DNA from 4 places in the Caldifermentibacillus hisashii genome. Region 3 is predicted to be linked to each of the others. Evidence: riboswitches for the same ligand, from Rfam matches in the RefSeq annotation. Region 3 holds a riboswitch; each other region holds the start of a gene.
The links. Region 3 has a riboswitch for S-adenosylmethionine ahead of NSQ14_RS04630 (phosphoadenylyl-sulfate reductase). Riboswitches for the same ligand answer to the same signal wherever they lie in the genome.
Positions count from the first base shown of each region.

Region 1: it holds a riboswitch for S-adenosylmethionine, as region 3 does, so the genes downstream of both, NSQ14_RS09795 (hypothetical protein) here and NSQ14_RS04630 (phosphoadenylyl-sulfate reductase) in region 3, are expected to answer to the same signal.
Region 2: it holds a riboswitch for S-adenosylmethionine, as region 3 does, so the genes downstream of both, NSQ14_RS08325 (bifunctional homocysteine S-methyltransferase/methylenetetrahydrofolate reductase) here and NSQ14_RS04630 (phosphoadenylyl-sulfate reductase) in region 3, are expected to answer to the same signal.
Region 4: it holds a riboswitch for S-adenosylmethionine, as region 3 does, so the genes downstream of both, NSQ14_RS16810 (methionine biosynthesis PLP-dependent protein) here and NSQ14_RS04630 (phosphoadenylyl-sulfate reductase) in region 3, are expected to answer to the same signal.

Region 1 is NZ_CP155467.1:2,079,251-2,087,213, reverse strand. It holds gene queF (preQ(1) synthase) at 1-12, shown strand, start outside; gene queC (7-cyano-7-deazaguanine synthase QueC) at 105-779, shown strand; gene NSQ14_RS09810 (VUT family protein) at 982-1,530, shown strand; gene NSQ14_RS09805 (hypothetical protein) at 1,640-1,930, shown strand; gene NSQ14_RS09800 (gamma carbonic anhydrase family protein) at 2,052-2,579, opposite strand; SAM riboswitch class I at 2,890-3,013, shown strand; gene NSQ14_RS09795 (hypothetical protein) at 3,105-3,449, shown strand; gene NSQ14_RS09790 (aminotransferase class I/II-fold pyridoxal phosphate-dependent enzyme) at 3,446-4,948, shown strand; gene speE (polyamine aminopropyltransferase) at 4,957-5,616, shown strand; gene speB (agmatinase) at 5,800-6,660, shown strand; gene NSQ14_RS09775 (YitT family protein) at 7,072-7,926, opposite strand.
Region 2 is NZ_CP155467.1:1,747,236-1,755,198, forward strand. It holds gene NSQ14_RS08300 (acyl-[acyl-carrier-protein] thioesterase) at 1-405, opposite strand, end outside; gene NSQ14_RS08305 (ArsR/SmtB family transcription factor) at 598-924, shown strand; gene NSQ14_RS08310 (cation diffusion facilitator family transporter) at 1,085-2,029, shown strand; gene NSQ14_RS08315 (hypothetical protein) at 2,126-2,254, opposite strand; gene NSQ14_RS08320 (FMN-dependent NADH-azoreductase) at 2,313-2,933, opposite strand; SAM riboswitch class I at 3,237-3,349, shown strand; gene NSQ14_RS08325 (bifunctional homocysteine S-methyltransferase/methylenetetrahydrofolate reductase) at 3,411-5,270, shown strand; gene metH (methionine synthase) at 5,263-7,963, shown strand, end outside.
Region 3 is NZ_CP155467.1:990,162-998,124, forward strand. It holds gene NSQ14_RS04610 (EAL-associated domain-containing protein) at 1-695, opposite strand, end outside; gene hisC (histidinol-phosphate transaminase) at 935-2,008, opposite strand; gene NSQ14_RS04620 (RimK family alpha-L-glutamate ligase) at 2,235-3,131, shown strand; gene NSQ14_RS04625 (ATP-grasp domain-containing protein) at 3,124-3,984, shown strand; SAM riboswitch class I at 4,068-4,168, shown strand; gene NSQ14_RS04630 (phosphoadenylyl-sulfate reductase) at 4,237-4,962, shown strand; gene NSQ14_RS04635 (assimilatory sulfite reductase (NADPH) flavoprotein subunit) at 5,232-7,070, shown strand; gene cysI (assimilatory sulfite reductase (NADPH) hemoprotein subunit) at 7,091-7,963, shown strand, end outside.
Region 4 is NZ_CP155467.1:3,475,266-3,483,228, forward strand. It holds gene NSQ14_RS16785 (methyl-accepting chemotaxis protein) at 1-181, shown strand, start outside; gene NSQ14_RS16790 (DUF5367 family protein) at 500-913, opposite strand; gene NSQ14_RS16795 (TetR/AcrR family transcriptional regulator) at 910-1,500, opposite strand; gene NSQ14_RS16800 (Gfo/Idh/MocA family protein) at 1,706-2,692, opposite strand; gene NSQ14_RS16805 (Cof-type HAD-IIB family hydrolase) at 3,035-3,880, shown strand; SAM riboswitch class I at 4,273-4,378, shown strand; gene NSQ14_RS16810 (methionine biosynthesis PLP-dependent protein) at 4,437-5,585, shown strand; partial or broken gene metC (cystathionine beta-lyase) at 5,582-6,789, shown strand; gene NSQ14_RS16820 (energy-coupling factor transporter transmembrane component T) at 7,077-7,907, opposite strand; gene NSQ14_RS16825 (ABC transporter ATP-binding protein) at 7,897-7,963, opposite strand, start outside.

The sequences.
Region 1 (7,963 bases), 1.1 Mb from region 3:
GATAATCGGTAGTTATGAGAAGGGTTCGGATATATGAGACGATTTTTTGATAAATATAGGTTTGAGATCTTTTAAAAACTATTTAATAAATGGATGTGTCAGCGATGCTAAAAGATGAAAAAGCTGTTGTTGTATTTAGTGGGGGGCAAGATAGCACCACCTGTCTATTTTGGGCTCTCAATACGTTTCAAAATGTAGAAGCGGTAACCTTTGATTATAATCAGCGTCATAAAAAAGAAATCGAGTGTGCCAAATCTATTGCCGAAGAATTAAAGGTTAAGCACCATATTCTCGATATGAACTTATTAAATCAGCTGTCTCCGAGTGCTTTAACGAGAATGGACATCGACGTAAAAGCCGGAAAGAGTGGGGAGTTGCCATCGTCTTTTGTTCCCGGTAGAAATTTGATTTTCCTGTCAATGGCTGCAATTTTGGCTCAGCAAATCGGTGCGAAACATTTAGTCACCGGTGTTTGTGAAACGGATTTTAGCGGTTACCCGGATTGCCGCGATGTGTTTGTGAAGTCGTTGAATGTAACCATTAATTTGGCCATGGGGCAAGAATTTGTCATCCACACACCATTAATGTGGTTGGATAAAGCTGCCACTTGGAAAATGGCTGATGATTTAAATGTTCTTAAATTAATTAAGGAGAGAACATTAACTTGTTATGAGGGAATAATTGGTGATGGTTGTGGAAAATGTCCGGCTTGTCAATTACGTCGTCAAGGTTATGAAAAATATATGCAGATGAAGGCGAATGTTTCAACGGCTATTTAAAACGAAAGTTGTTGTGGAAATCACAACTGATTATTCCTAAAACCGGATTTTACGAACTTACATACCATAGAAATTCGTTGGCCTAGAAAGGTTGCAAGTCATCAGCGAAATTCCTGAGAAATTCTCGCTTTCATGCGTTGTAGTTTTTTATTTAGCCAGTTTATGAAAGATTACCAGTAAATAATGAGGAGTTATGATGTTAATGAGAGTCATTTTGTATTTAATGTTTATTGTGTTGGCGAATGTTATTACAGCCAGATTTCAACCGGTTCAAATAGGAATGTTTCATATTCCGTGGGGTACTTTTTTAATCGGAGCTACATTTATTTTCCGTGACTTAGTTCAAAATAAATATGGCAAGGGAAAAACGTATCTGTTAATACTTATTGCCCTGATATTGTCTGCCGTTTCATCTTATCTCTTAGGTGACACCTTATGGATTGTGATGGCTTCAGCTTTATCATTTCTTATCGCCGAGTCGACGGATACCGAAATTTATTCGCGCTTAAAATTACCGATGAGTTGGCGGGTGTTATACAGCGGGCTTGTTGGTGGATTATTCGATTCAGTTGTTTTTATCATAATTGGTTTAAGTCCGCTTGGTGCCGGCTTTATTCCTTGGGAAGCAGTACCGGCAGCGATTATTGGTCAAGTGATTGTAAAAACGATCATGCAAGGCTGTGGGGCAATTTTGCTTTCTCTTATGGTAAAAAATTCCCGTTTCCGAGCATTGATTTTATCCCATTCTTAACGGCGAGTCATAAAATCCACCAGATTTCCATCAAATTTTGAATCCTTTCCATGAATAGATCGTATAATACAAATAATACTGTTCTGGCAGTGAGAGGAGATTAAATGTTATGGTTTCTACAATATTAAAATTGATTACGGGTGGCTTGGAAGCTTTTTGGGGAATACCGATTTTAGGGGGAGCCATTATTTTTAGTATGGCTTGGGCACCGCTCGGAATCATGTTTGTTTTGCATATCATTACGCTCATATTTTCAATAATGGAAAAAAGATCTTTTCATGGAAGTGTGTTAGGGATTATTACATCCTGTTTAGGTTGGATTCCATTTCTCGGAATGGCCCTTCACATTATTACAGCAATTCTCTTATTAATAGACGGATTTCGATCAAGTTTTAAATAGAAACGACCTATAGGGGCAGTCCCGGAAAGTTTTTTATAAACGGATGCCCCTATTTGAAGTGAATACAAGTACATTTTTATTAATCCCGTTAACAGTACGTATCTTTAGCAACCGTTCTTTCTTATTTATTTTTTAATTGGGAAAGAATATCAATGTACTCCTTCCCTTTTTGTACGTAAACTTCAATTGAACCTTGAATTAACATGAAATCATGATCTGACAATTCACGGGCAACTTTTCCGGGAGAGCCGACCACCAGCGAGCGGGGAGGGATTTTTTTTTCGCCGGTTATCAGTGTATTCGCACCGATAATACATTGTTCACCGATTTCAGCATCATCTAAAATAGTAGACCCCATACCTACAATTGTGTTTCTTCCAATCTTACAGCCATGTAAAATTACATTATGTCCTACTGTTACACCGTCTTTAATGATGGTCGGATGATCTTCATAAAGATGGATGGTTACATTATCTTGAATACTGCATTTTTCTCCGATAATGATGGGCCCTTCATCACCGCGTAAAACGGCATTAAACCATACGGAACTTTCCTTTCCTATTGTTACATCACCAATTAAATATGCCCCCGGAGCAATAAAAACACTATCGTGAACATTTGGTGTTTTTCCTTTATAAGGAATTAACATAGTTTTGCCTCCATTATATGAAAGATTTGTATATTACTATTTTATCAATAATTTGATAAATTCCAAGTTCCTATTTAAGGTTTGCACCCAAAAAGGTTATTTGAAAATATTTTACAAAATATTTAATAAATATATCTATGAGGATAAAAAATATTGTGCCATTCGTATATGATTTATAGAAATGTTTACTTTCTTGGAGTTTATGGTAAACCTATAAACGTGCAAAAAAATTTTATTAAGACATTTCCAAAATAAATTGACATGTCTTTTTAAATCCTTTATTATTATTCCAGCATAAATAAAAGTTTCTCTCTTATTAATAGCCGTTGAGACGAGGGGTCTAAGATACGGTGGCAAACCAGTTTGGTTCACAGAACTAAATATTGGGTGCCCAACCTGAGCACAAAATGAGTACATTTTGTGAGCAATAAGAGGATAAGCAGCTGATATTAATCGAAGCTTTCCTTGCCTTTGGAGAGCTTTTTTTATGCCTAAACAAAAAAATTGTGTTAGGAGTGGTTAATATTGGCAGAGAAATTTTTATTCATATCGGAATCTGCAATAGAAGGATATCAGAATCAAATACCTGATGCAGGGCGGGATTCAACTTTCCTTCAAAAACCGTTTATTAAAGCAGCTTGTGAAGTGTTTTCACCAACAAGTACAACTCATGCGAGCAGGGAAAATATGACAACAGCTGTCCAAAATACTGTACAAATTACCTGCGCTGCATTCATTGATACAGGAAACACAAATGAACTTTGCGGAATCGTAGAGGGAACTTGTAAGGTACATGAGCAAATTTCTAATAGGGCAATGGAGTTCGACAAGGTGCTTACTACACTTAATGATAGTGGTGGCTGCCGATGATGAACAAACTACTGGAATTTGAACAACCGTTGATAAAAGCAGCGCCTAAATTAGATCACAATCAATTGCCCTTATTTCAAACACTAGTTCAATATGCCAGAAGAGATGTTACACCATTTGATGTCCCGGGTCACAAAATGGGGGCACAAATGAATCCGTTACGAATGGTTCTCGGGGATATGACAATGCGGATGGACGTCAACTCAATGAAAGAACTTGATCTGTTAAGCCATCCCCAATCGGTAATCAAAGAAGCCCAGGAATTAGCGGCTGATGCATTTGGAGCCGATCATGCTTATTTTTTAGTTAACGGTACGACAATTGGTATTATTGCCATGATTTTAGCAGCAGTAAAACCGGGTGAAACGCTTCTTGTACCGAGAAATTGTCATAAATCCGTTATGAATGGAATAATTTTGAGCGGGGCAAAACCGATATTTATTCAACCCGAAGTCGACTTGCATTTTGGGATTGCCCACGGTGTGTCTGTTAAAAATGTAAGAAAGGCATTAAATGAAAATCCGGAAACGAAAGCAATCCTTGTCACATATCCAACCTATTTTGGTGTAATGAATGAATTGGTGGAAATTTGTGAACTCGCCCACGAACGGGGTGTAACAGTTCTTGTCGACAGTGCTCATGGTGCTCACTTGGCTTTTATGCCTGATGACTATATCGATCCTCTTACAGCCGGAGCTGATGCAGTTACCGTTAGCATGCATAAAACAGGGGGTTCCTTAACCCAAAGTTCATTACTATTATTAAAAGGGAACCGAATTGCTCCGGAACGTATGCAAAAAATAGTGAATATGTTACAAACAACAAGTGCGAACTATTTGTTAATGAGTTCTTTGGATGTGGCACGAAGAGAGATGGTTCTGTTTGGAAAAAAGCGGTATAGGGAATTAAAACCGATTGTAATGGATGCTGTTCTGTCCATTGAAGCAAATTCGAACTATGAAGTATTAAAAGAAGCCTACGTGGAGAAATATTTCCAACAATCATATGATTGGACAAAACTTGTTATCCGTGTAAATGGAATTGGTTTTACCGGCTTTGATGTCTACACAATTTTAAAAGAAGAATACGGCATTCAAATGGAATTGGCTGAAGGATATGTCATTATGGCTGTGATTAGCTCGTTCGACACGAAAGAATCCATCGACAAACTAGTTTTTGCCTTGAAGGATATTGAGAAAAAGTATGGAAAACATGCAACGATCATTTCTACTCACGTCACAACAAGTGAAGTAAATAAATTAGTTCTTGTTCCGCGCGATGCTTTTTATGCTGAGCAAGAATCTATACCGATTGATCAAGCTGTTGGACGGATAAGTGCGGATACATTGATGATTTATCCGCCGGGTATTCCTCTTGTTATACCGGGAGAATTAATTTCCAACGAGGTGCTCAATCAATATCATTATTACTGTCAAACAATCGGGAGTGTATTAACTGAAGCAAAAGAGGCAAACCATATTAAAGTTGTGAAGGAATGATGTCATAAATGAATTGGTACACGGAATCGTGGAGCGATGAATGCAAATTTTCCATTGCTTACGATGAGAAAATTTATAGTGAAAAAACACCTTTCCAACAAATTGATTTTTATAAGGGTAAGGAGTTTGGCACATTTTTCACTTTAGATGGTTTGATGATGGTAAATGAAAAAGATGAATTTATTTACCACGAGATGATTGTTCACCCCGCATTCGCCACAAACCCAAATATAAAACGAGTTCTAATCATCGGTGGCGGTGATGGCGGTACGGCTCGTGAAGTTTTACGGTACAAATCGGTTGAAGAAGTGGTCATGGTTGAAATTGATGAACGTGTTTTTCGACTGTGTCAAAAGTATTTACCTGTTACTGCCGGCGGGATCGAGGAAGAGCCGCGAATGACCTTGAAATTCGAGGATGGTTTGGCTTATGTGAAAAAAGCACCCGATGCGTCGTTTGATTTAATTCTTGTTGATTCCACTGATCCGATTTCTGTAGGAGAAGGTCTTTTTACAATCGAATTTTATCAAGAATGTTATCGAGTATTAAGAAATGATGGAATCTTAATTAATCAGCATGAGTCACCATATTTTACTGAATATGCAGAAAATATGAAAAGGGCACACAAAAAGATTAAACATATTTTTCCTATTACGCATGTTTATTAGTACCATATGCCGACATATCCTTCCGGTCACTGGTTATTCGGCTTTGCTTCAAAGGTGTACGATCCGTTGCTAGATTTACACACGGAAGATTGGAAAAAATTTAAGATTCAAACAAAATATTACAATACCGAACTCCACCGCGGGCGTTTTGTTTGCCGAATTACGTAAGGGAGGCACTAGTAGATGGGGAATAAAAATATGAATATAAGTACTTTTATCGGTTGTGATAAATCTTATGAAGAAGCAAGCCTTGTTTTGTTCGGGGTACCTTTTGACGGAACAACGAGTTTCCGTCCGGGTACCCGTTTTGCAATGCAGGCAATTCGTACGGATTCATATGGTTTGGAAACTTATTCACCATATTTGGATCGGGATTTGGAGAATATAGCTGCTTTTGACGGTGGGGACTTAGACTTGCCATTTGGAAATACCGAAAAGGTAATGGATATTATTTTTGAATATAGCCGGGGCGTTTTAACTGATGGGAAGAAATTTCTAATGGTAGGGGGAGAACACCTTGTTAGTCTTTCTTCAATTAAAGCAGCATATGAAAAATATTCGGACTTACATTTGATCCATATTGATGCGCATACCGATCTACGTGAACATTATTTAGGTGAAAAACTGTCCCACGCTTCAGTCATTCGCAATTGTCATGGGTTTCTCGGTGACGGTCGGATTTTCCAATTCGGGATTCGCTCCGGTTTAAAAGAAGAATTTGAATGGGCAAAAGAACATACATATTTGGAAAAATTTTCTCTTGAAACATTTGCGGAAAAGATGGACGAATTAGCTAATGTGCCTGTTTATATTACGATTGATCTTGATGTTCTTGATCCGGGCATTTTTCCCGGCACTGGAACACCGGAACCGGGTGGAATTTCATATCGTGATTTATTAGATGCAATTGGGCATATGCAAAAATTGAACCAAATTGTTGCGGCAGACGTGGTTGAGTTATCACCACCATATGACCCTTCAGGCGCATCAACTGCAGTGGCATGTAAAACCGTTCGGGAAATGTTATTGACATTAGGGAAATAAATACGTGGGAGGTTCTTCATTCCTTACTAATGGTTAGTTGAACGGGCTGTTTATCCCACCTTTTTAAATGAAGTATCTTGATATGGGGGCTTGTCTCGCCGTTATGGTGGGAAAAAAGAATGTTAAAGACATAACATGTTGACGTTGGCTAATATGTTATGTCTTTTATTCTGTTTTTGGTTCAGATATTTTTTCGGCTTACTCAAAATGGGCCATCTATGAAAGACGTATTTTTTTACGTTTAAAATGCAAAAATGTCCGGCAAATATACGAATTCGCTTATTGCGGGACATTTTATATTTTTTCGGTGAACTAGAGAGGCTTCAGTAGCATTACCTCGCAAGCGATAATATTTTTTCGCTGACTATGACTCTGCTCTCGCCTAGAGGTTCGACAGTTGCCGAGTTTTCTTTACCAAATCTGATGAAACCGACCAATTACGTTTTGCGTTGAAATAATGCTGACAAATGATTTTGGATCTGCTGATTTCACAATTTGTTTTAATTGATGCATTTCACCTTTCATGATAACACAATACAACACTGTTTTGTCCTTTTGGGTATAGCCACCGCTTGCATTCCACATTGTCGTCCCGCGATGAAGTTCTTTTGTAATCGCCTCGTTCACTTCTTTCCCTTTATCTGTAATAATCAATAATGAGATGCGATCAACGTGGTTTAAGATAATATTATAAGTTTTCATGGATGAATAAAACGATATAATGGTGTACAAGGCAATTTCGCTATTAAAAATAAAGCCGGATAAAATAACAATAATTGTATTAATAATTAAGTTTGACTTTCCGACTGTGATATTACGATATTTTGCAATCACCCGTGATAATATATCAAAACCGCCTTCCGAACCGCCGCGACGGAGAACAAGACCACAACCGACCGCATTTAAAACCCCACCGAAAATAGCAGATAGTAAAGGATCATCCGTCCAAATATGTTTAATCGGGACTATTAATAAGAAAAACGAAACTAAACTTGTTGCTAATATTGTATAGAAGCTAAATTTTTTGCCCAGATAAATATATCCTAAGATCAGTAATGGTATATTTAAAAGGAAATAATAAACACCAACGTTAATAGGAATAAAATGGTTGAGTAATTGGGAAAAACCACTTACCCCTCCGGATAATAACCCTGCCGGTATGGTAAACATATTTAGTGCAAAAGCAGTAATAATTGTTCCAAGAACCATACAAAATAAGTCAATGAAAGTACTTATATTTGTTTTCTTTGTCATTATCGTTTCCATTTGAAATTAAACCTCGTTTTAAAAAATGATGATTTTT
Region 2 (7,963 bases), 760 kb from region 3:
ACTTGGATAATGAATGCCAATTGCATCATTGCGTTTCAGTCTCCGTTGGTGGATATCCATTAATACCCAGACCGAAACCGCCCGGATGATGATTTCTCCATTGGCGTCACGGACAAGATAATCTCTTTTAAATTCGATTCGTTTAGGTTCTAGCGGCCAAGTTTCAATCGTTATTTTCTCGTCCCATTCCGGCATTCGTGTAATTTCAACACGAATTCGAATTAAAACCCAACTTACCCCAAATTGGCTTTCCAGTTGTTCAATTCCATAACCTAATTCGACTGAGGCCAGACTTGCGACATCTTGAAAATAGCTAAAAAGGGTGCTTAATTTCACTTTTTTTGTAAAATCAACATCGCGTAAATCAACATGAATTTTTGACTGGAAACGAATATTTTGTTCCATAATGAATCCTCTTTTCTATATGTCCATTATTGGAGTTTTGTAATGAAGCATAAGTTTATCGTAACAAATGAATAAAAAATTTGCTATCCCTGACCAAATTTACTTACTGAAAAAGTTTATCTGGATTTAACTGGATTAATATATGAATATATGTTAATATATAAATATAAGAATATGGAAGGTGATCATTTTATGGGGGAAGATGAAAGACTCGAGAAACCGAATGAGAAAGATTTAGACGAGGAAACATTATTTGTCGTTTCACAGACCTTTAAAGCATTGAGCGATCCGACACGAATCCGGATTCTAAATTTGCTTTTCGAAAAGGAATACGCGGTAAATGAAATTGCTAAAACCTTAGGATTACGACAATCGACCGTATCCCATCAATTACGTTTTTTAAAAAATTTACGGCTTGTGAAGTACCGTCGAGAGAAAACGACTTTATATTATTCCTATGACGATAACCATGTCATGGATTTATTAAAACAAGCCATTGAACATGCACGCCATGAATAAAATGTCTTATGTCCACATAGATTCGTCGGTGACCATTTTTTCTAATTAAGATAGGATAATAAGGACGGAGGAAAAATTTTTTTCACTGGAACATTCCTATATGAACATGGATAAATATATTGGAAGTAAAAAAATATGCTTCATACGTAGGGGGATTAAAATGTCAAACCATCATGGCCATAGCCATTCCCATACAGGAAATAAAAAAGCCTTATTGATAAGTTTTTTGATCATAACAGGATATATGATTGTTGAAGCAATTGGCGGGTTATTAACGAACAGCTTAGCACTTCTTTCCGATGCCGGTCATATGTTAAGTGATTCAATTTCATTGGGGATTGGATTATTAGCATTTACTTTTGGGGAAAAAGTTGCAAATTATAGTAAAACATACGGATATAAACGATTGGAAATATTGGCGGCCTTTTTTAATGGTCTAACGCTTATTGTGATTGCTGCGTTTATCATTTATGAGGCAATTGGCAGATTTTCCAACCCGCCGGAAATTGCGTCAACAGGTATGTTTGTAATCGGGATTATTGGTTTATTTGTCAATATTCTTGTTGCTTGGATTATGATGCGCCAAGGTGATACGCATGAAAATTTAAATTTGCATGCAGCCTTTTTGCATGTAATAAGCGATATGTTAGGTTCGATAGGAGCAATTGTTGCGGCCATTCTCATTATGCTATTTGGTTGGGGTTGGGCCGATCCGGTTGCCAGTCTTATTGTTGCCGTCTTAGTTTTGAACAGTGGTTGGCGGGTTACCATGGATTCTCTTCATATCTTAATGGAGGGGACACCGCAAAATATTGATATTGATGACATTGTAAACACAATGATAAACATACCCGGAGTAATCAGTGTTCATGATTTGCATGTATGGAGCATTACGAGCGGAAGCAATGCCCTATCCTGCCATGCTGTTGTTGACGGGGATTTATCGATCACTGATTGTCAAAAGATTTTACGGAACATTGAACATGAATTGGCTCATAAAGGGATTCAACATGTCACCGTTCAAATGGAGAACAGTGAAAATCCCCATGAAAATTCAGTTATGTGTAGGACCCAATATGAAGTTCACCTTCACCATCAACATTAAAAAAGCAATTGGAAAACAATAAAACGCCATCGTAGGCGTTTTATTTGTGGCATCAGTGGGATAAAAAACCCCACCGATGGAAGTTTCACTTTACTGTTATTTCTTCTTAGTTGTTTTTAACAATTTTTCCTCTTTACTGTTACCGCCGTAATCGGGCAATTGTCCGGCATGGGTTTCGTGATATTTTGATCCGGAGTCATTATGATTGTGATCGTCCTTTACCAAAAGACTCACCTCCATCTATCTTTGTTGTTCATCCTAAATAAAGAATAAACAGTCATTCCTAAAAAGCTTTTGCCAATTGTTGGGCTTTTTCGACTGCTTTTTCTACAATTTCATCGGCTTTTTCCGGGTTATGGTCCATCCCTTCAACAAATAGTTGATGAAAGTCGGTCACACCTAAAAAGGTAAAAATGGTTTTCACATATTGGCTGGCCGGGTCTGAACCATTATATACTCCTCCGTTTGCTTGAATATGTAGGACTTTTTTTCCTTTCACAATACCGACCGATCCGGTTTCCGTATACTTAAATGTTTTCCCGGCCACGGTAATACAGTCAATCCAAGCTTTTAATCGTGTCGGTATACTTAAGTTCCACAACGGGTTCGCAATAATAATTTTATCTTGTTGCAGAAATTCTTCCGTATATGAATTGAACATATTTACCTTCTGCTGTTGGGAATCAGATAACGAATCAAAAGGTTTTCCTTGATTCAAATCATTCCATGCATTAAGCAGGTCTCGGTCAATCTCAGGGACGTTTACATGATATAAATTTATATCTTTAATCTTATGATCCGGGTGCATCTCTTTATAAGCGTTAAGGAAGGCATCGGTTACTTTCATAGACCGAGATACTTCTTGATTTAGCGGGTGTGCCCTGACAATTAAAACATTTACCATTATTTTTTCTCCTCTCGAAACCATTCTATCTTTTTCACTTGATATTAGTAGTATAAGCACAATGTTCATTTTTATCAAAAGTTTTTGCAACGAAATAATGGGTGAAAATTAGGAATATTATTGAGAAAAATTTGGTTTGAACTATTTGCCCGGTTTCTAACCGACTTTGACTGAACAAGATTGGAATAGACGAATGGCCAAAAAAAGACAAAAATATTTTATGAAGTTTTCATTTTTTTATTGATTATTTTATCAAAATTCGTTAAAGTAAGAGTAATTTATATTAAAAAAATAAATGGATGATTCTTATCAAGAGAAGTGGAGGGACTGGCCCGATGAAGCTTCAGCAACCGGATACCCATGGGTACCACGGTGCTAAATCCAACGTGCTTTCTTTTCAGCACGAAAGATAAGAAGAAGATTAGATAAAAAAAGTCTTCTTCTTTGGAAGGCTTTTTTCTATTGGGGGGGAACACAATGGGATTAATACAAGATCTTGAAAAGCAAATTTTGATAGCGGACGGCGCTATGGGAACACTGTTGTATTCATATGGGATTGATCGTTGTTTTGAAGAACTAAATGTATCAAATCCGCAAGAAATTGAACGGATTCATCGGGAGTATATTGAAGCGGGAGCCAAGATCATTCAAACCAATACATATGGAGCAAATCGGATCAAACTTGCCCGATACGGATTGGAAAACGAAGTACAAGAAATTAACGCAAAAGCAGTTGAAATCGCAAAAAAAGCGGTAAAGACAAGCGGTAAGCCGGTTTATGTTCTCGGTACAATCGGTGGGATCCGGACTTTCCAAAAAGCAATTTTTTCAACAAATGATATTTTACAATGCTTCGAGGAACAATTGGACATATTACTGGAAGAACAAGTTGACGGAATCTTATTAGAAACCTATTATGATTTAGATGAAATAAAAGCGGTTCTCGAAGTAGCAAGAAAGAAAACAGATTTACCGATAATGGCAAATGTTTCTTTACATGAAAAGGGTGTATTGCAAAACGGGACTCCTTTGGCGGAAGGTTTCAACCAACTTATTGATCTTGGCGCAAATATCGTTGGACTGAATTGTCGGCTTGGACCATACCATATGATTCAATCATTTGAGGAGATCCCTATACCAAATGGTGCATTTTTATCTGCTTATCCAAATGGAAGTTTGCCAAGAATGGAAGATGGACGATTAGTATATGAGTCGGATGAACAATACTTTTATGAAGCAACGATTCAATTCGTAAAAGAAGGGGTCCGTTTATTGGGAGGATGTTGCGGCACAAGACCCGAACATATTAGAGCAATGGCTGAGGCGGTGAAAAATCTTTCTCCGGTCACTGAGAAAAAAGTTATTAAAGAAAAACCAATCATTCAATTAACACAAATTCAACAAGTTCATGAACCGTCTCTGGTTGATATCGTAAAAAGTAGAAGATCCGTTATTGTTGAATTTGATCCGCCTAAAACATTGCCGATGAGTCAATTTTTATCAGGGGTTAGCGCGTTAAAAAACGCAAAGATTGACGCAATTACACTTGCGGATAATTCTTTGGCATCACCGCGGATTAGTAATGTTGCTTGTGCTCAAATTGTGAAGAATCGTTATCATCTCCGCCCGATTGTTCATTTAACTTGCCGGGACCGGAATTTAATCGGTATTCAATCACATATAATGGGATTACATGCGTTAGGTATCCATGACATTTTAGCATTAACCGGTGATCCGACAAAAATTGGTGATTTTCCCGGAGCTTCATCGGTTTTTGATTTGACTTCATTTGACTTAATTCGGTTAATTAAGCAATTTAATGAAGGTTTATCCTATTCCGGAACATCTTTAGGAGAAAAAACAAATTTCACAGTAGCGGCTGCTTTTAACCCTCATGTAAAAATTATTGAAAAATCAGTTGCTAGATTAGAAAAGAAAATTCACTCCGGTGCCGATTATTTTATTACACAACCGGTTTATTCCGAAGAGTTGATTATTAATATCTATGACGCAACGAAACATTTAGATGTTCCGATTTATATCGGGATTATGCCGTTAACGAGCACTCGCAATGCGGAATTCATTCATAATGAAGTACCCGGAATTAAACTGCCTGATTCCGTTCGTGAACAAATGAAAAAGGTAGGAAATGATAAAGAACAAGGGAAGCGGGAAGGGATTGCGATTGCGAAACATTTGATTGATGTCGCCTTTGATCTCTTTCACGGCATTTATCTGATTACCCCGTTTTTAAATTATCAAATGTCTGTTGAACTCATCAATTACATTCATGAAAAAGAACAGATGAAAGTAGAAAGGGAGATTACCAGTGTATAAGTTGAACAGACAGTTGGAAAAAAAGATTCTCATCCTGGATGGAGCAATGGGAACAATGATTCAGCAAAAAGAACTTTCCATAGAGGACTTCGGGGGAGAGGAATACGATGGCTGTAATGAGTACTTGAATATAACGGCTCCGCTCGTGATAAAAAGTATTCATGAAGCTTATTTAGAAGCGGGTGCGGATATAATCGAAACAAATACATTCGGCGGAACCCCGCTTGTTCTTGATGAGTACGGGCTTGGTCATTTAAGTTTTGAAATTAATAAAATAGGTGCGGAATTGGCTGTACAGGCGGCAAAAAAATATTCTACAGAACAATGGCCCCGCTTTGTAGCGGGTTCAATGGGTCCGACAACAAAAACGTTATCCGTGACCGGTGGTGCCACCTTTTATCAATTAGTGGAAAATTACCAAGTTCAAGCAGAAGGTTTATTGGCCGGTGGTGTTGACTTTTTACTGCTGGAAACGAGTCAAGATATGTTAAATGTGAAAGCAGCCTTCTTGGGCATACAGGAAGCGGCAAAAAAAATGGGCATTCAAGTTCCGCTTATGCTGTCCGGAACGATCGAACCAATGGGGACAACATTAGCCGGGCAGGATATTGAAGCTTTTTATATATCAAGTGAACATATCAAACCATTTGCTGTGGGACTCAACTGTGCAACCGGACCCGAATTTATGACGGATCATATCCGGACTTTAGCTGATATGGCCGAAATTGCCGTGAGCTGTTATCCGAATGCCGGACTTCCGGATGAAGAAGGACATTACCATGAAACGCCGCTGTCACTCGCGCAAAAAATAAAAGATTTTGCTGAAAAAGGATGGTTAAATATTGCCGGCGGTTGTTGCGGAACGACACCGGACCACATTCGTGAATTGGCTAAAGTACTTTCAAACATTCAACCGAGACCGTTAGGCGAAAAACGGCATGAACATCGTGTTTCCGGTATCGAACCGTTAAGATATGATGAAACGATGCGACCGCTATTTGTTGGTGAGCGGACGAATGTGATCGGATCAAGGAAATTTAAACGTTTGATTTCAGAGGGGAAATATGAAGAAGCGGCTGAAATCGCCCGCAATCAAGTGAAAAACGGAGCCCATGTCATTGATGTTTGTCTTGCTGATCCGGATCGGGATGAGCTTCATGATATGGAAAAGTTTATCAAAGAAGTTGTCAAGAAAGTTAAGGTTCCTTTAGTTATTGATTCAACCGATTGGCAGGTTACAAAACGGGCACTGGAATATATCCAAGGGAAGTCGATTATTAACTCGATAAATTTAGAAGATGGCATGAAACGATTTCATGAAATAATTCCGCTCATGAAACAATTTGGTGCGGCCGTTGTTGTTGTTGGTACCATTGATGAGAGTGGAATGGCTTTAACGAGGGAGCAAAAATTAGCTGTCGCAAAACGTTCATATGATATTTTGGTAAATGAATACGGCATTTCACCTACTGATATTATTTTCGACCCGCTCGTTTTTCCGGTTGGTACCGGTGATGAACAATATATCGGTTCTGCCAAAGAAACAGTAGAAGGAATCCGGTTGATAAAAGAAACATTCCCCGATTGTTTAACCATACTTGGTATCAGTAATGTTTCATTTGGACTCCCGGCGGCCGGTAGAGAAGTACTGAATGCAGTTTTTTTATATCACTGTACACAAGCAGGGTTAGATTATGCAATTGTGAATACAGAAAAATTAGAACGGTATGCCTCGATTCCCGAAGAAGAACGGATTTTGGCAGAAAAATTATTATTTGAAACAAATGATATAACCCTTGCTGAATTTACCAATTTTTATCGTGATAAAAAGAAAGAAGAAAAACAACCGGATGTTCATTTATCTTTGGAAGAACGGCTGGCGCAATATGTTGTGGAAGGGACAAAACAAGGATTAATCGATGATTTAAAATTAGCGTTAGAAAAATATAAAAATCCACTGGATATCATCAATGGACCTTTGATGCAAGGAATGGATACTGTTGGCAAGTTATTCAACGATAATCAGCTGATTGTTGCGGAAGTCCTCCAAAGTGCGGAAGTAATGAAAGCTTCTGTTGCTTTTCTTGAACCTTACATGGAAAAGCAGGAGACAAACGGGAAGGGGAAAGTGTTGCTGGCAACGGTCAAAGGGGATGTTCATGATATTGGAAAAAACTTAGTTGACATTATCTTATCGAATAACGGATTCCGAGTGATCGATTTAGGAATAAAAGTAGCACCGCAAACATTAATCGAAGCAGTAAAAAAAGAAAAACCGGATATCATTGGATTGTCCGGGTTGCTGGTAAAATCGGCACAACAAATGGTGTTAACTGCCCAAGATTTGCAAGGCCAAGACATCTCTGTTCCCATTCTTGTCGGTGGTGCCGCTTTAACACGAAAATTCACTGAAAATAAAATTGCACCGGAATATCATGGACCGGTTCTCTATGCAAAAGATGCAATGGATGGATTAGCCTTGGCCAATCGTTTAATGGAGGAGCCGGAAACGTTCTCTTCTGACAATGCGGAAAAGAAAGAGGCGAACTCATTTTCCAAAGTTGCTGAAACAGAGGAAAAGAAACAAGTAAACAAGTCTGATGTATCGAAACCGATTGTTTTTCAACCGGTTGATTGTCACGAACATATATTGACAAATATAGAACTGGATCAAATTATTCCTTATGTGAATA
Region 3 (7,963 bases):
TAATTGCCTTGATAAAATCGCCCCCCATTACGCCAAGCATGATTTAATTGATGGTAAGTAGATATATTTTTGAACATTAAAGTTGCCCCGATTTTTTGGGATAGTAATGATAGTGAATGATGTACATCTCTGTATAGATGCGGCGAATCATTATCTTTTAAAAATCCAACATCAATTTTTACCACATTGGGTTTCAAATATGCTAAGCGATCAAAACTGCCGCTCCGTTCACCGATATCATCAAGAGCGATTCGAATACCTATTGACTTTAAATAGTTGAACAAAATTCGGACTGAATCTATTTCTTCTGTTTTAAACTCTTCCTTTAACTGGATGATTAGTTTATTTATATCGAATCCTTTTTTGGTATATATGTCTAGAAATTTTTCTAAACATTCGCCTCGATCTTTCATAAGCAAGTTCGTATCATAATTGAAAAATATGTACATGGAAGGATCTGTTTTCATTTGATATTCGATCGCTTTTTCCAGTAAAAGGCGACTTAGTTCCAGACGAAATTCATCAGGAATGGACAAATCTTTGAAAAACCAGTCAATACTTTGTACGGTACCATCCTCTTCATGAAAAAATGCTTCAATTTCGTAACCAACCACCAATTGTGTTTCGGCACTAATGACGGGACGGTAATAGGGAACAACATGGTTTTCATGTAACATAATTTCAACCGGATCCATGGCCTCACCTCCGCAGTATTCTCATAAACACATTTTATTACAGTATGGAGGTGGATGCTACTTAAACGAAATTTTCCTGAAAATTCATAAGGTTGTCCATTTATATTAATGAATTTCAACAGTTAAATAGGAAACCTCGACATACAATGATCTTTTTTTATCGAGCACATGCAAAAGCTGCTGAAGTCCAATCAGCAGCAAGTTTTATTATCAAAAAATATGATTGCAAAAATTCCTTTCTAGTTGAAAACATGGCCTTTCACATAATCTTCAAGGGCGGCTAAAACTTCTTTGTTTTGCTCTTTTGTCCCTATGGTGATTCGAACCCCGTTTGGAAACGGACGGACAATATAACCTTTTTTCAAGAAAAAGTTGAACAGTTCCATTGGTGAAGCCATTCGAACAAAGATAAAGTTAGCTTGGGACGGGTAATATTCAACATTCAGTCTCTGTAAAGTTTGTTCAAAATCTCTCAGACATTCAGCGTTTTTCCGGACACATTTTTTGACAAAATCTTGGTCTTCAAGTGCGGCGAGGGCTGCTTGTTGAGCAAATGATGAAGTATTGAACGGGAGCCGGGCAATATTGATTTTTTTGATTAGTTGAGCATTGCCGACTGCATAACCGATTCGGAAAGCGGCCAGACCGTAAGCTTTTGAAAATGTCCGTAAAACGATTAAATGATTAAAATGCGTTAACAAAGGGATAGAATTTGGATAATCATCGGCTGTTACATATTCATAGTATGCTTCATCAAGGACGACCACAATTTCCGGGGGAACTTTTTCCAGAAACCGGACCAGTGTTTCTTCATTTAAATAAGTTCCGCTCGGGTTATTCGGGTTGCAAATCCATACGATTTTTGTACGATCATCAATCGCTTGAAACATTCCGTCCAAATCGAAAGAACCGTTGACTAGTGGGATTTCCCGAACTTCCGCACCTTCAATGATCGCATGATGTTTGTACTGGGGAAAGGTTTCATTGGCTGTTATTATATTGTCCCCTTCACATAAAAGAACACGGCTGATGATTTGAATAACTTCATCAAGCCCGCTTCCAAATAACAACTGATTTTCATCAACATGTAAATGATCGGAAACCTTTTTCCTAAGCTCTGTTGCATAACCGTCCGGATAGGTGGCTGTATCATGAAGTGAACTTAAAACAGCAGTTTCCACATGAGGCGAGCAACCATATGGATTTTCATTTGAAGCCAATTTAATGACTTTATCAATATTATATTCTCGTTTTATATCTTCGGGTGATTTTCCCGGTTTATAGGGTTGCAAATCCAATATTCTTTTTTTCACTGATTCTTTCCCTCTCTCTTCATTCCGTTTAAAAAATAAACCTCCACTGATCCAACAGCAGAGGATTAGTTACAGGTTATTTATGATTATAGGTTTTGAATTTATATATGTCAATATTTTTAAAAAATATCCGCTCATCCGATCAAGTAAAAATTTGCGGATTACTTTGTGGTATTTTTTCTATATAATGATTTCAGATGGCTTGAACAGATAAGGTGATGTATTTATGAATAAAAAAGGTTGGTTAATATACAACGGTGGTTTAATTTCTAAAAAATTTTTGGAAATTAACCACATGTACATATCCGCTGCAGCAAAAAAAGGAATCGAATTACAACCGGTTAAAAACAACGAGATATATAGTTTCGTCATGGATAATTCTTTGCATGTAAAAAAGGATGGTTTGTTTCAGCCTGATTTTATCCTATTTTTAGATAAAGATATCCGACTGGCCAAACAATTGGAAGGATTAGGTTATCAACTTTTTAATAATGCAAATGCCATTGAAATATGTGATGATAAAATCGCTACATTTCAAACATTGGCAAATAAACGAATACGAATGCCGAAAACGTTATTTTCACCAATGATGTTTCCCGGTACGATAGATCCAAATGACCAATTTATTGATCGAGTGGAAAAGGAATTTGATTATCCGATTGTTATAAAGGAAGCATACGGTTCGTTTGGGGATCAAGTTTATTTAGTGAAAAACCGAGAAGAATTGGTCGTCAAAAGGCACCAGCTGCTATACCGGCCTCATCTTTACCAACAATTTATTTCATCCAGTACCGGTAAAGATGCCCGATTGTATGTGGTTGGGGATCAAGTTGTGGCTTCCATGCTCAGATTCAATGAGATAGATTTTCGTGCGAATGTAACAAATGGCGGGATGATGCAAAAGTTCGATCCCCCGCGAACTTTTAAGGAGTTGGCCATAAAAGCATCACAAGCGGTGGGAGCGGATTTTTCCGGTGTTGACCTTTTATTTGGTGATAATGATGAACCGATAATCTGTGAAGTGAATTCCAATGCCCATATAAAAAATGTGTTTGATTGCACCGGCATCGACGTGTCGGAATATATTTTTGATTACATATTGGAGAGAATTGGTAATGCATAGTGGTTTACTGATTTACGGACGGGATGATTATAAGAAAAATCAATGGTTTGCAGAACAATTTATCGAAAGGGCACAGGAACATGGGTTAACGATTGGCCTTGTTTTAACGGATGAACTTTTCCTTGGAATTGATGAACAATTTTACGCAGAAGCTAGAAGAAAGCGATTAGTGACACCGAATTTTGTTATTAATCGGAGCCGGAATAGTATCATTGCAACGCATTTTGAAAAGATGGGGTGCCGAGTGTTTAATTCTGCTTTTATAACAGAAATTTGTAATCATAAAGGGAAAACCCATCAATTTATCAACTCACATGGCATTAAATCTGTGAAAACTTGGATTGGAAACCGGCATGATTTTTGTGTTGAGCAGTTTGGCGGTGATTTTCCGCTCATTTTAAAATCAGTTGCCGGACACGGAGGTAGAGAAGTATTTTTCATTGCTAACGAAAAGGAATTGACAGAAAAACTAGCCACATTTTCCGGTGACGAGTTTATTTTGCAGGAAGTTTGTACAAATCCCGGCGTTGACATTCGTGTGTTTGTTATGGGAAACGAAATTTTGGCAGCTGTCAAAAGATATTCGGAAAAGAGCTTTAAAGCAAATTTTTCTTTAGGTGGGAAGGTTGAACCGTATTCACTGAGTGACGATGAAAAGAGATTGGTTAAGAAAATCGCACAACTTGCACAGTTTGATTTTGTCGGGATTGATTTTATTTTAGATGAAGAGGGACGTTTTTTATTTAATGAAATAGAAGATGTGGTCGGTTCAAGAGTTTTGTATAAATGTTATGATATGGACGTTGTCGGCAAGTACTTAGCCTATATAGAAAAGAGTCAAAAAGGGAAATAGGTCATATTTTCAAAAAACTTATTGACTTTTAAAATAACACAGTTTAAACTTAATTCATACTAAAATTATAGGAAAAGATGATATTCTTATCAAGAGAGGTGGAGGGACAGGCCCGAAGAAACCTCGGCAACAGGTTTAAAAACACTGTGCCAACTCCTGCAGACAAATGTCTGGAAGATAAGAAGGAATATGATTAAATCTATCCCTTCTTATTTATCAAAATGAAGAAGGGATTTTTTTAGGGGTGAAATGATGATTGAACAGCGGATTTTATATGATAACTTTACAGATGATCCTTTCAAGAATCAACGGTTTACAGATGAAACAAAAGGGGCGTTGCCTGTTTTACAATGGGCATATGAGACATATGGAAATTCCGTTGTTTACGCCTGTAGCTTTGGGGCAGAGGGAATTGTCTTAGTGGATCTGATTGCAAAAGTTCAACCGGAAGCAACGATTGTTTTTCTCGATACCGGCGTTCATTTTAAGGAAACATATGAATTGATTGAAAAAGTAAAAATCAAATACCCGAGTTTAAATATTCAACTAAAAAAACCGAAGCTGACTTTGGAGGAACAAGCAAAAAAGTACGGGCCGGAGTTGTGGAAAACAGAGCCTGATTTATGTTGTTTTTTGCGAAAAATAAGGCCGTTGGAAGAAGTTTTGTATGGAGTCCCGGCTTGGATTTCCGGACTTCGCAGGGAACAGTCTCCAAGCAGAAAGAATACAGATTTTGTCAATAAGGACGAAAGATTTAAATCTATTAAAATTTGTCCATTAATATACTGGACTTGGGAAGATGTTTGGTCATATATCCGTCAAAATGAGTTGCCATATAATATTTTACATGATCAAGGATACCCGAGCATTGGTTGTGAGCCGTGCACATTGCCGGTTACAGATCCAAATAATCAACGTGCCGGAAGATGGGCCGGTTTTAATAAAATAGAATGCGGTCTACATACCCCGGCGAATTGAGGACCGGTTCATTGAAACAAAATGGGAATCAAATTGGGACTAAATTAATTTGTTGGAAAATTGGGAAACCAGAATTAAAGATCCGGTTCTTTGAAACAAAATGGGGAACCGAATGGAGGACCGATTTGATTTGTTGCAAAATTGAAAAATCCAAATAAAGACCCGGTTCATTTGTCGCAAAGTTGGATAATCATAATTTAAAAACATACTATTTTAATATGAATACTGTTTTATAGATTGTAACATAAGAAATGATGAGGTGAAACGTTTTGCAATTTAACGTGAATAACAGCCCATTTAATGAAGAACAACGAGAATATTTGAACAGGTTAATCCCGACATTAACCGAAGCACAAAAAATATGGTTGTGCGGGTTCCTGTCCTACCCGTTCATTGCCGGGTATGAACAAAGCGTGCAAGTTGATCAAACAGCTGCCCCGAAAATGGAACAATCCATTCAAACTCGTGAAGTAACCGTACTGTTTGGTTCTGAAACGGGCAATGGGCAATCGTTGGCAAGTACGATTGTTGAAAAATTACAAGCAAAACAATTACCGGTGCAATCATTTTCGATGGACGACTTTAAACCGCAAAATTTGAAGAAAGTTCAAGATTTATTAATCATCACGAGTACCCATGGGGAAGGGGAGCCCCCGGAAAATGCCCGGTCTTTTTATGAATTTTTACATAGTAAGCGGGCACCAAAATTAGAAAATGTCCGATTTTCTGTGCTTGCATTAGGTGACGAGTCATACGAATTTTTCTGTCAAACCGGGAAGGACTTTGACAAACGTTTGGAAGAATTAGGAGGAGAACGGCTCTATCCAAGGGTTGATTGTGATGTTGATTTTGAGGATCCGGCAGAACAATGGATGAGCGGAGTAGTTGCCGTCTTACATGAAACAAGCAATGCAAATGCATCGGCCATATCTGTTTCGGAAAAGCAAGCGGCGGCTACTCTGTTGGAGGAAAAACAGTCGGTTTATTCGAAAAAGAATCCTTATCCGGCTGAAGTACTTGAAAATATTAGTTTAAATGGTCGTGGTTCGAATAAAGAAACCCGCCACCTTGTGTTATCGTTGGAAGATTCCGGTCTGACTTTTGAGCCGGGAGACAGTTTAGCCATCTTACCGGAAAATGATCCGGAACTTGTTGACAGTTTAATCAATGAACTCGGATGGAACCCGGAAGAATCGGTGCAAATTAACGAGGAAGGTGATATTTATTCATTGCGAAAAGCCTTGCTCTCCAAATTTGAGATTACTAGACTAACGAAATCATTTATTCAGGCGGCAGCTGAACTGTTTCATAATGAAGAGTTAAAGAAACTTGCAGCACCGGGCAATGAAGAAAAAGTAAAAGCTTATTTAGATGGTCGGGATTTACTTGATTTTGTCCGGGATTTTCGACCGGTACAACTTAAACCCGTTGATTTTATTCATATTCTAAGAAAATTGCCGGCGCGCCAGTATTCAATTGCCAGCAGCTTAAAAGCAAATCCGGATGAAGTACATCTCACCATCAGTGCCGTCCGTTTCCAAGCCCATGGTCGCAATCGAAAAGGTGTATGTTCCTCTCAAATTGCCGAGCGGATTCAACCCGGCGATATGTTGTCTGTCTATGTGGATCAAAATCCAAACTTTAAACTGCCAAGTAACCCGGATACACCAATTATTATGATCGGGCCGGGAACAGGTGTAGCACCATTTCGGGCATTTTTGCAAGAGCGTGAAGCAGAAGGAATTACAGGGAAAAGTTGGTTATTTTTTGGTGATCAACATTTCTCCTCAGACTTCTTATATCAAGTTGAATGGCAAAAATGGTTAAAAAATGGGGTGTTAACGAAAATGGATGTTGCTTTTTCGCGGGATCAGGCGGAAAAAGTTTATGTCCAACACCGAATGCTTGAAAAAAGGAAAGAATTTTATCAATGGCTGGAAGACGGGGCTGTTGTTTATGTGTGTGGAGATGAAAAGCATATGGCTCGCGATGTTCATCAAACGATCCTGACGATTTTAGAAAAAGAGGGTGGTTTGACTAGTGAACAAGCCGCTGTTTATATCGATCAAATGCGAAAACAAAAGCGTTACCAGCGAGATGTTTACTAAAACAGGGGAGGCGACAAAGCGTGGAACAAAATAAAACAAAACTTAGTGATAATGAGCGGATTAAACGGGAGAGTAATTATTTGCGAGGGACAATTGCGGAAGGATTAAAGGACCCGATCACCGGAGCCATTTCTCCCGATGATAATCAATTATTAAAATTTCATGGAAGCTATCAACAAGACGACCGTGATGTGAGAGATGAACGCCGCCGAAAAAAATTGGAACCGGACTATCAGTTTATGATTCGTGTGCGGATGCCCGGGGGACTGGCAACCCCAAAGCAATGGTTGGAAATGGATCGACTTGCAACTACTTATGCGAATGGAACTTTGAAACTGACGACAAGACAAACGTTCCAATTGCATGGTGTCTTGAAATGGAACTTAAAACAAACAATGAAAGAAATCAATGAGGCACTTTTTACAACACTTGCCGCATGTGGTGATGTAAATCGGAATGTTATGTGTACTCCGAATCCAAATTTATCGGATGTTCATTACGAGGTTTATGAAGCGGCAAAAAAAATAAGTGACCATCTACTGCCGCAAACACCTGCCTATCATGAAATTTGGTTGGACGGAGAAAAAGTAATCGACACAAGCGTTGGTCAAGAAATTGAACCGATTTATGGACCTACGTATTTACCGCGAAAATTTAAAATTGGGATTGCGATTCCGCCTTCCAATGATGTAGACATTTACTCCCAAGATTTAGGCTTTATTGCGATTGAAGAAGATGGTGAACTAAAAGGATTCAATGTTGCGGTTGGTGGCGGGATGGGGATGACCCACGGCGATTATCGTACGTATCCGCAAATTGCCCGTGTGATCGGTTTCTGCCCAACGGATAAAGTAGTCGATGTGGCAGAAAAAATTGTTTTAGTTCAACGTGAT
Region 4 (7,963 bases), 1.5 Mb from region 3:
AACGGTAGCGGCTATTATCCATACATCCCAAGTATCAGAGCAAACGGCAGCGGCCAGTGAAGAACTTGCCGCCACTGCAGAATCCCAGTTGCAAATTTTTACAGAGTTAAAAGAAACTGCAGAAGAGCTAAGCCGTCGTTCAAAAGAAATGGAACAAAACTTGGTGAAATACCAAATATAGTTCTATTTGAGCCGGCATACGGAAACTTTTTCTAAAATAGAGGTTGGACTTTGCATAAGTGGATTCTTGAGATAATAATGATACGGATATATAATTACCCTGCCTTAAAGTTGGCGTTTCGCTGCCAGAAATGCGAGGTTTAAAGTGGGAGTTTCTCATCCCTGAGTACGAGGTTTAAAATAGCAAAAAAGAGTAATGAAGATTCACTACCCTTTTTTTATAGAAAAAAGAGAGGAATTAAGGCAAGAACCGGAATATCTCCATTTGTATAACTAAAGGGAATAAGTATACTTTACACAATTCCGAGCTGGGTACAACTTATAAAGATGAATCAATCATTTTAGTCCTTTGTAGATTTATCATGAAAGGTATGAGTAAATATAAAGCATAGGCAAATGACATCCATGCTGTAAACGCAATAACTTGGGAATCATCTAATTTTGGAAATATAAAATGATAATTGGCTAAAGTGAACGTGTCTAATGCTAGACCAATAGCCGTACCAACTATTCCAAACTTTAACGGCGCATGAGTGGATTTATCAAAGAATAGATAAACATATGTGATACCCCACAATAATAGCCCAGTTCCGGCCAGTAATAATAAAGTGCTAATTAAAAACATGTCTGTTCCGGGGCTAAAAAGAACATGTTCTCCAAAAAACACAAAAAACAATGTTGCAAAAAGCCAAACAAAGAAACCCCATATAACCGTTATAAAATAAACTTTCATCCCTCTACCCCCTCGTCAAGTAAACGATTAAGGCCGTTAAATAGTTGTTCAAGTTCCTTATATGTTTTTTCTACAGGAAAGTCCTTTCTTACTAATGCTTGTAATGCTAATCCGTCAACAATTGCATTAATGATGATTCCCCACGTTTCTAAAGTAACGCCCTCTAACGGTGATTTTGGCCATAGAGCTGATAAATTTTTAGCCAATGCATTATTTTCGGACAAAATCATCCCTCCTAATTGACTCCTTATTTTTTCGTTATTGAAGCTTGAAACAACCAAAGTGAAAAATAATTTGTGGAAGAAAGAGTCATAAGAACAGCGACTTTTGGCTGATTCTATTGCCCGATTTATCTTGAATTGAGTACTTTGTTGGGAAATTTCCGCCCATGAACGCTCACAAATGTTTTGTACAATATTTAGTAATAACTGTTCCTTCGTCCTGAAATGATAGTAAACTGTACCCTGTGTTACACCCGCCGCCTCTGCTACAGATTTTAAAGTAAATTTTTCTATCCCTACATCTACTAAACACTCCATTGCATATTTAATCAAATCCTCTTTACTTATAACGTTTGGTTTTGCCATTTTCACACCCCCTTTAGTTATCTGACTAACTAACTTAATTCAAAAAAATAATATCATCTTTTTATAAAGATTACAATATTTTATAACCCATATTAAGCAAAAATTTCCTCACAATATAAAAAGCAGGAGACCAATTCAATTATCCCCTGCAAATGATGTTTTCTTTTAACAAACGGAATTCTAGGTTAATCCGAGAAGAATTCCCTTAATTCCGGTCAGCCGGAAAGACTAAGCCGATTTGCTTCCTTGCCCGTTCCATTAATTTGCTTGTTGTCAAAGAATTGGCATATGTATTGATTTGCGATTCCGTCTTGTTTTCTTTAATTAGCTCAATAAATTCCTTTGCTTCATAATACATGGTGTTTTCGACTTGTGGGCGGCTAATATCTTCAACGGTTCCATCATTATAATGAATCTCAACTTTTGATGGCGTTGAAATTTTATCAATAACAATGGTTCCTTTTTCCCCTTGAATCTCAGATGGAATGAATGAGTTGGAAATTTTTGAGAAAGAGACAACCCCTTCCATTTCCGGATAGGAGAAAATAATCGTTCCTTCCCCATCGACACCGGATTCGAGCATATATGCATTAGCACGCAGATCCGTTGGTTCGCCAAACAACGCTACCATCGGATAAATGCAATACACGCCAATGTCCATTAATGAGCCATTGGAAAAGGCCGGATTAAAAGCATTTAGCACAATTCCCTCTTTATATTTATCATAACGTGATGAATACTGGCAAAAATTTGCAAAGTAACGGCGTACCGTACCGATTTTATGTAAATTTTCTTTGATACTTACAAAACTTGGGACAAAAGTTGTTTTTAACGCCTCCATGAAAACCACACCATGGGCTTTTGCCGTCTGAACGATTGCTTCTGCTTCTTTTACATTGGAAGCGAGTGGCTTTTCACAAATGACATGTTTTCCATGTTGCAAAAATAGAATCGATTGTTCTGCGTGAAGTGAGTTTGGACTGGCAATATAAACTGCATCAAGGACATCACTCTTTGCCATTGTTTCTAAATCGGTAAAAATATTGGTTACGTCAAATTTTGCTGCAAACGCTTTTGCCCTCTCTTCGGTACGTGAATATACAGCTACAAGCGAAAAATCCTCTATATTAGAAGCTGCATCAATAAATTTTTCGGTAATCCAATTGGTTCCGATAATTCCAAAACGAATCATAAAAATACCTCCATTATATCATTGTGATTAATTTCATAATAACATATTTAAGGCTAGAAGTGGAAAGAGTGAAAGATAGAACAGCTATGAGGAGTAAATTTATTAATCTCTGGTAGTATTGTGGAAATACGACTTATCCACAATTAGTAGAATTTTCCATTTGAATTTATCCACATTAAAGGTCAAAAACAACCAAATTTGCTTATTTTTTTAAAAAATGTGGATAACTTATTATGTTGTGTCGTGGGCTGAAGATAGAAACGGAAAAAACGACAAATAGTATGGTAAAATAAAGATGGCACCTGTTTTATTAATTCGAAAAAGGATGCAAGGAGGAACACGATGAAACTTATTGCAATCGATATGGATGGTACCCTTTTTTCTAACAATCATACAATCAGCGAAAACAATTGTCATGCTATTTTAAAAGCTCAAAGACAGGGTCATATCGTTACCTTTTGTTCAGGCCGCGCCTTACACGATATTCAAGAAATTATAAAAAAGATAAACCTCGAAGCACCTATTATTGCCGGAAACGGAGCTGTTGTTTTTCATAACAAAATCTTACAAACACTAACAATCCCTGTACATATATTGAAAAAAATTATGGACATATTTAATGATTTTCAATTATATTATGAAATTTATACAAATAAAGGTATTTTCATTGATAAAACACGAAAAGAATATTTGTATGCGGAACTGAATCGGTTAAAAGATGACCCTGTTTTCGGACCAATGGTTGAACAAATGGTTCAAGTTCAAAATGACCAAAATCATTTATTAACTGTCTCAGATTTTAGTGAGCTAAATTTTTCAATGTTAGATCCGTATAAAATGTATACTGTCAGTTTGGATGAGAAAAAACTAAATCATTTGCAACAGCGGCTTTCTGAACGTGATGATATTTCAATCACAAACGGCAGCCATCTAACCGTTGAGGTAGGAAATAAACAGGTAAGTAAAGGAAATGCCCTTCTTTTCCTCGCAAATTACTTTCAAATTCCACAAGCAGATACTGTCGCAATCGGGGATAATCTGAATGACTTATCGATGTTCAAAGCTGCCGGAACAAGCATTGCTATGGGGAATGCCACGGATTTTGTAAAAAGTCATGCGAAGTTTGTAACAAAAACGAATGATGATGATGGCGTGGCCTATGCTTTAGAAAAGTTTGTGCTTTCATAAACGGTAAATTTAGAGATGCGCCAAAATGTCCATGAAGGTCGGTTTATTGGACTTTTTTTGGAATATGTACTACAAACTGTCCATTATAGCCGCTTTACTGGACAATTTTTTTAAAAACGAGCGTGAATCTGTCCATAAAACCAGCTCTCTTGAACTTTTTCCAAAAAACGAGTATGAAACTGTCCATAAGGGGCAGTCTATTAGACAGTTTTTTAACAAAGGAGCACCATTCAGTCCATAAGGGCCGCCACGTTGGTTTCCTATAGATACGTATATTATTAATAAACTATTCCCATATAAATTATGTGCATGCTATGATTTTTCCCTTGATTATTTTAAAAAGATATTGTAAATTAGAATAAATAAAATCATTTATGAAACTGAATATCGCAATCTTATCAAGAGAGGTTGAGGGACTGGCCCGATGACGCCTCAGCAACCGGTCATTTGTCGACCACGGTGCTAATTCCAGCAGGTGAAATACCTGAAAGATAAGAAGAAACTTTCATTAACAGTTGGGGCTTCTTCTTATAGAAGTCCTTTTTATTTTCCAAAAATGTGGGGATACGAGGAGGAATCAAGCTTGGCAAATCAACATATTCAAACAAAATTAGTGCAAATCGGCAATCGAAGTGAACATATAACCGGGGCTGTTAATCCACCCATCTATTTATCCACAGCCTATCGTCATGAAGGAATTGGTTTATCCACAGGATATGATTATACACGGACGAAAAATCCAACACGTGCCTTATTAGAGGAGAGTTTTGCAAAATTAGAAGAAGGAGATCAGGCTTTTGCCTGTAGTTCGGGGATGGCGGCTATTCAGCTCGTCCTCTCCCTTTTTCAAAAAGATGATGAACTTCTTAGCTTTAATGACCTATACGGCGGAACTTACCGATTGTTCAATCAATACGAAAAATCGTATGGAATCAAAACCAGCTATGTGAAAGTGAATGATTACAACGGATTGGAAGATGCAATCACAGAAAAAACAAAAGCGATTTACATAGAAACACCAACAAATCCGTTAATGATTGAAACAGATATTGAAAAAGTTGCCCACATTGCCAAAAAACATCACTTGCTTTTCATTGTGGATAACACCTTTCTAACCCCCTATTTGCAAAAACCGATTGTGGATGGGGCCGACATTGTCATTCATAGTGCGACAAAATATATTGGCGGTCATAATGATGTCCTGGCCGGATTTGTTGTTGCAAAGGGACAGGAAATTTGTGAACAGCTTGCGACAAATCATAATGCGGCCGGTGCGGTTTTATCCCCTCTTGACAGTTGGCTGTTAATTCGCGGCTTAAAAACCTTAGCTTTACGTATGGAAGCACATCAAAACAATGCAAAACAGGTAGTCGAATTTTTAAATAACAGACCTGAAGTGACTGATGTTCTCTACCCAAGTAGAGGTGGCATGGTGTCGTTTCGATTGGCAAAAGAAGAATGGGTTGACCCCTTTTTAAGAAGTTTGAAATTGATTACCTTTGCCGAAAGTCTCGGTGGGGTTGAAAGTTTTATTACCTACCCGGCTACCCAAACCCATGCCGATATTCCGCTACAAACCCGGATGAAAAACGGTGTCGATAATCGCTTATTACGGTTTTCAGTCGGTATTGAACATATTGAAGATTTGAAGGCGGATTTAGATCATGCATTAGCGGCATTGCGTAAGGGGGCAAGTGTACGATGAGCAAAAAAAATTATGGGTTTGAAACAAAACTAATTTCTCAAGATTGTTATATTGATGGCAAAACAGGAGCAGTAAATCCACCTGTCTACTATTCTTCCACTTTTCATCAAGGACAATTCGATTCGTTTGGTCCTTTTGACTATACCCGTTCAGGAAATCCAACCCGAAAAGTGTTGGAAGAAACCATTGCCGAACTGGAAGGCGGTGTTCAAGGTTTTGCCTTTGCATCCGGAATGGCCGCGATTTCATCGGCCTTCATGCTGCTATCATCCGGGGATCATGTCATCATTTCCGAAGATGTGTATGGCGGAACGTTTCGCATGGTCACAAAAGTACTAACGAAATTTCAAATTCAACATACTTTTGTTGATATGACGGATTTAGATGCAGTGGCCGGCGCTTTTCGGCCCAATACGAAAGTTGTCTATGTGGAAACCCCGTCCAATCCGTTACTCCATATTACAGATATTAGAGGTGTTGTCAAATTAGCAAAAGCCCACAATTGTCTTGTATATATCGACAATACATTCATGACACCCCTTCATCAAAGGCCGCTTGAATTAGGTGCGGACATTGTCTTACACAGCGCCACAAAATTTTTAGCCGGGCATAGTGATGTCGTTGCGGGCTTGGCGGTGGTAAAAGATGAAAAATTGGCTGATCAATTGTATTTTATTCAAAACTCATTTGGTGCCGTTTTAGGGATTCCGGATTGTTGGGCTTTGCACAGGGGGATGAAAACATTAAGCGTGCGGATGAAACAGTCTTCAGAATCAGCACAAGTAATTGCTGAGTTTTTGCAAAATCATCCACTCGTGGAAGAGGTATTTTATCCGGGACTTGCAACACATGCGGGACATGAAATTCATTTGGGGCAGGCGACTAGTGCCGGAGCTGTATTGTCGTTCAGATTGCCCAACAAAGACATTGCCAAGACTTTTGTGGAGAACCTTGAAATCCCGGTATTTGCTGTTAGCTTAGGGGCGGTCGAATCGATTCTATCTTATCCGGCGACGATGTCCCATGCGGCGATGAGGCAAAAAGAAGGGAAAAACGCGGGATTACAGACGGACTATTACGACTTTCGGTAGGATTGGAAAATTGTGAGGATTTGGTTGCTGATCTTGCACAGGCACTCGAAATAGCAGAGAGAGCGGTTGGAGCGGGAACTGTAGCGGCTCGAACGGTTGGGAGATTTATATAAAGTTTTTATCTCGGGTTGATTGCTGTTTGGGGCATTTTTAATCTTTGGCATTGTAAGAAAAAATTGCAACCCGGGGCCGGGGTAGCGAGTTAACAACCCCGGGTTTGTAATTTGGTAGATTGACTTATCAATCCAAACTGGATACTAGAGCTTGTCATATTTTTACCCCAAAAATACTTTTACAGTAAAATAGAAGTTTACACTTTGGATTTGTAATTTTATAGATTTCTTTATCATACCAAACTTGACACTAGAGCTTGTCGTCGATTTTTATCCAAAAAATACAATTAACTAAACGGATTGTAAAACCGGCTGCCGTCATGGTAGGTAATCAGTAAGGTTGCAATTAGCAGCAAAACGAACAAAATAATTGCTGTGTAATCCCGTTTCTGAAACGGGCGGGCATTGTACCACGTTCGTTTTTTCTTTTTCCCGAATCCACGCAGTTCCATTGCATTACTGATTATTTCAATTTTTTCAAGACTTGACAAAATTAATGGTGCCAAGACGGCTGATGCGTTCTTTACCCGCTTCAGGAATTTCTCATTTTTTGACATATCAAGTCCGCGGGCTTGTTGTGCTTTGGCGATATTACGGAAATCCCGCTGAACATCGGGAATATAGCGTAAAGCAAGGGATACAGCGTAAGCAATCCGGTAGCTTACACCAATCCGATTTAAAGAAGCGGCAAATTCACTTGGGTGTGTTGTTACAATAAACAATAGCGCCGCCGGTATAACAGTCAAATATTTTAATGTAATATTCAGTTGGTAAAACAGTTGCTCCAACGTCATATTGTATCTACCGGCAAATTCAACCAACACATGACTTGTCCCGTAAATTTTAACCCCTTCTTGCGGTGAAAAAAGATAAATAGCGATATTATTAATCAGTAAGAATACGAGAATAAAAATTAACACAAATAAAATGTCTCGCAACTGAATTTTAGAAACGTAAAAAATGACTAAACTCGCAATAAATAAAAACAAAAGAATCCGGGTGTCATAGGTCAACATGGCCGCCGTTGACCATAGGATAAAACAAACTAATTTCGTCGCACCTGTCAAGCGATGAATCAGGGAAGTTCGGTCAATATAGCTAAGCATTTCATTTGCCATGGTTTCGTCCCTCCCGATCATAAGCAATAAATCGTTCCACAAATTTTATCGGATCT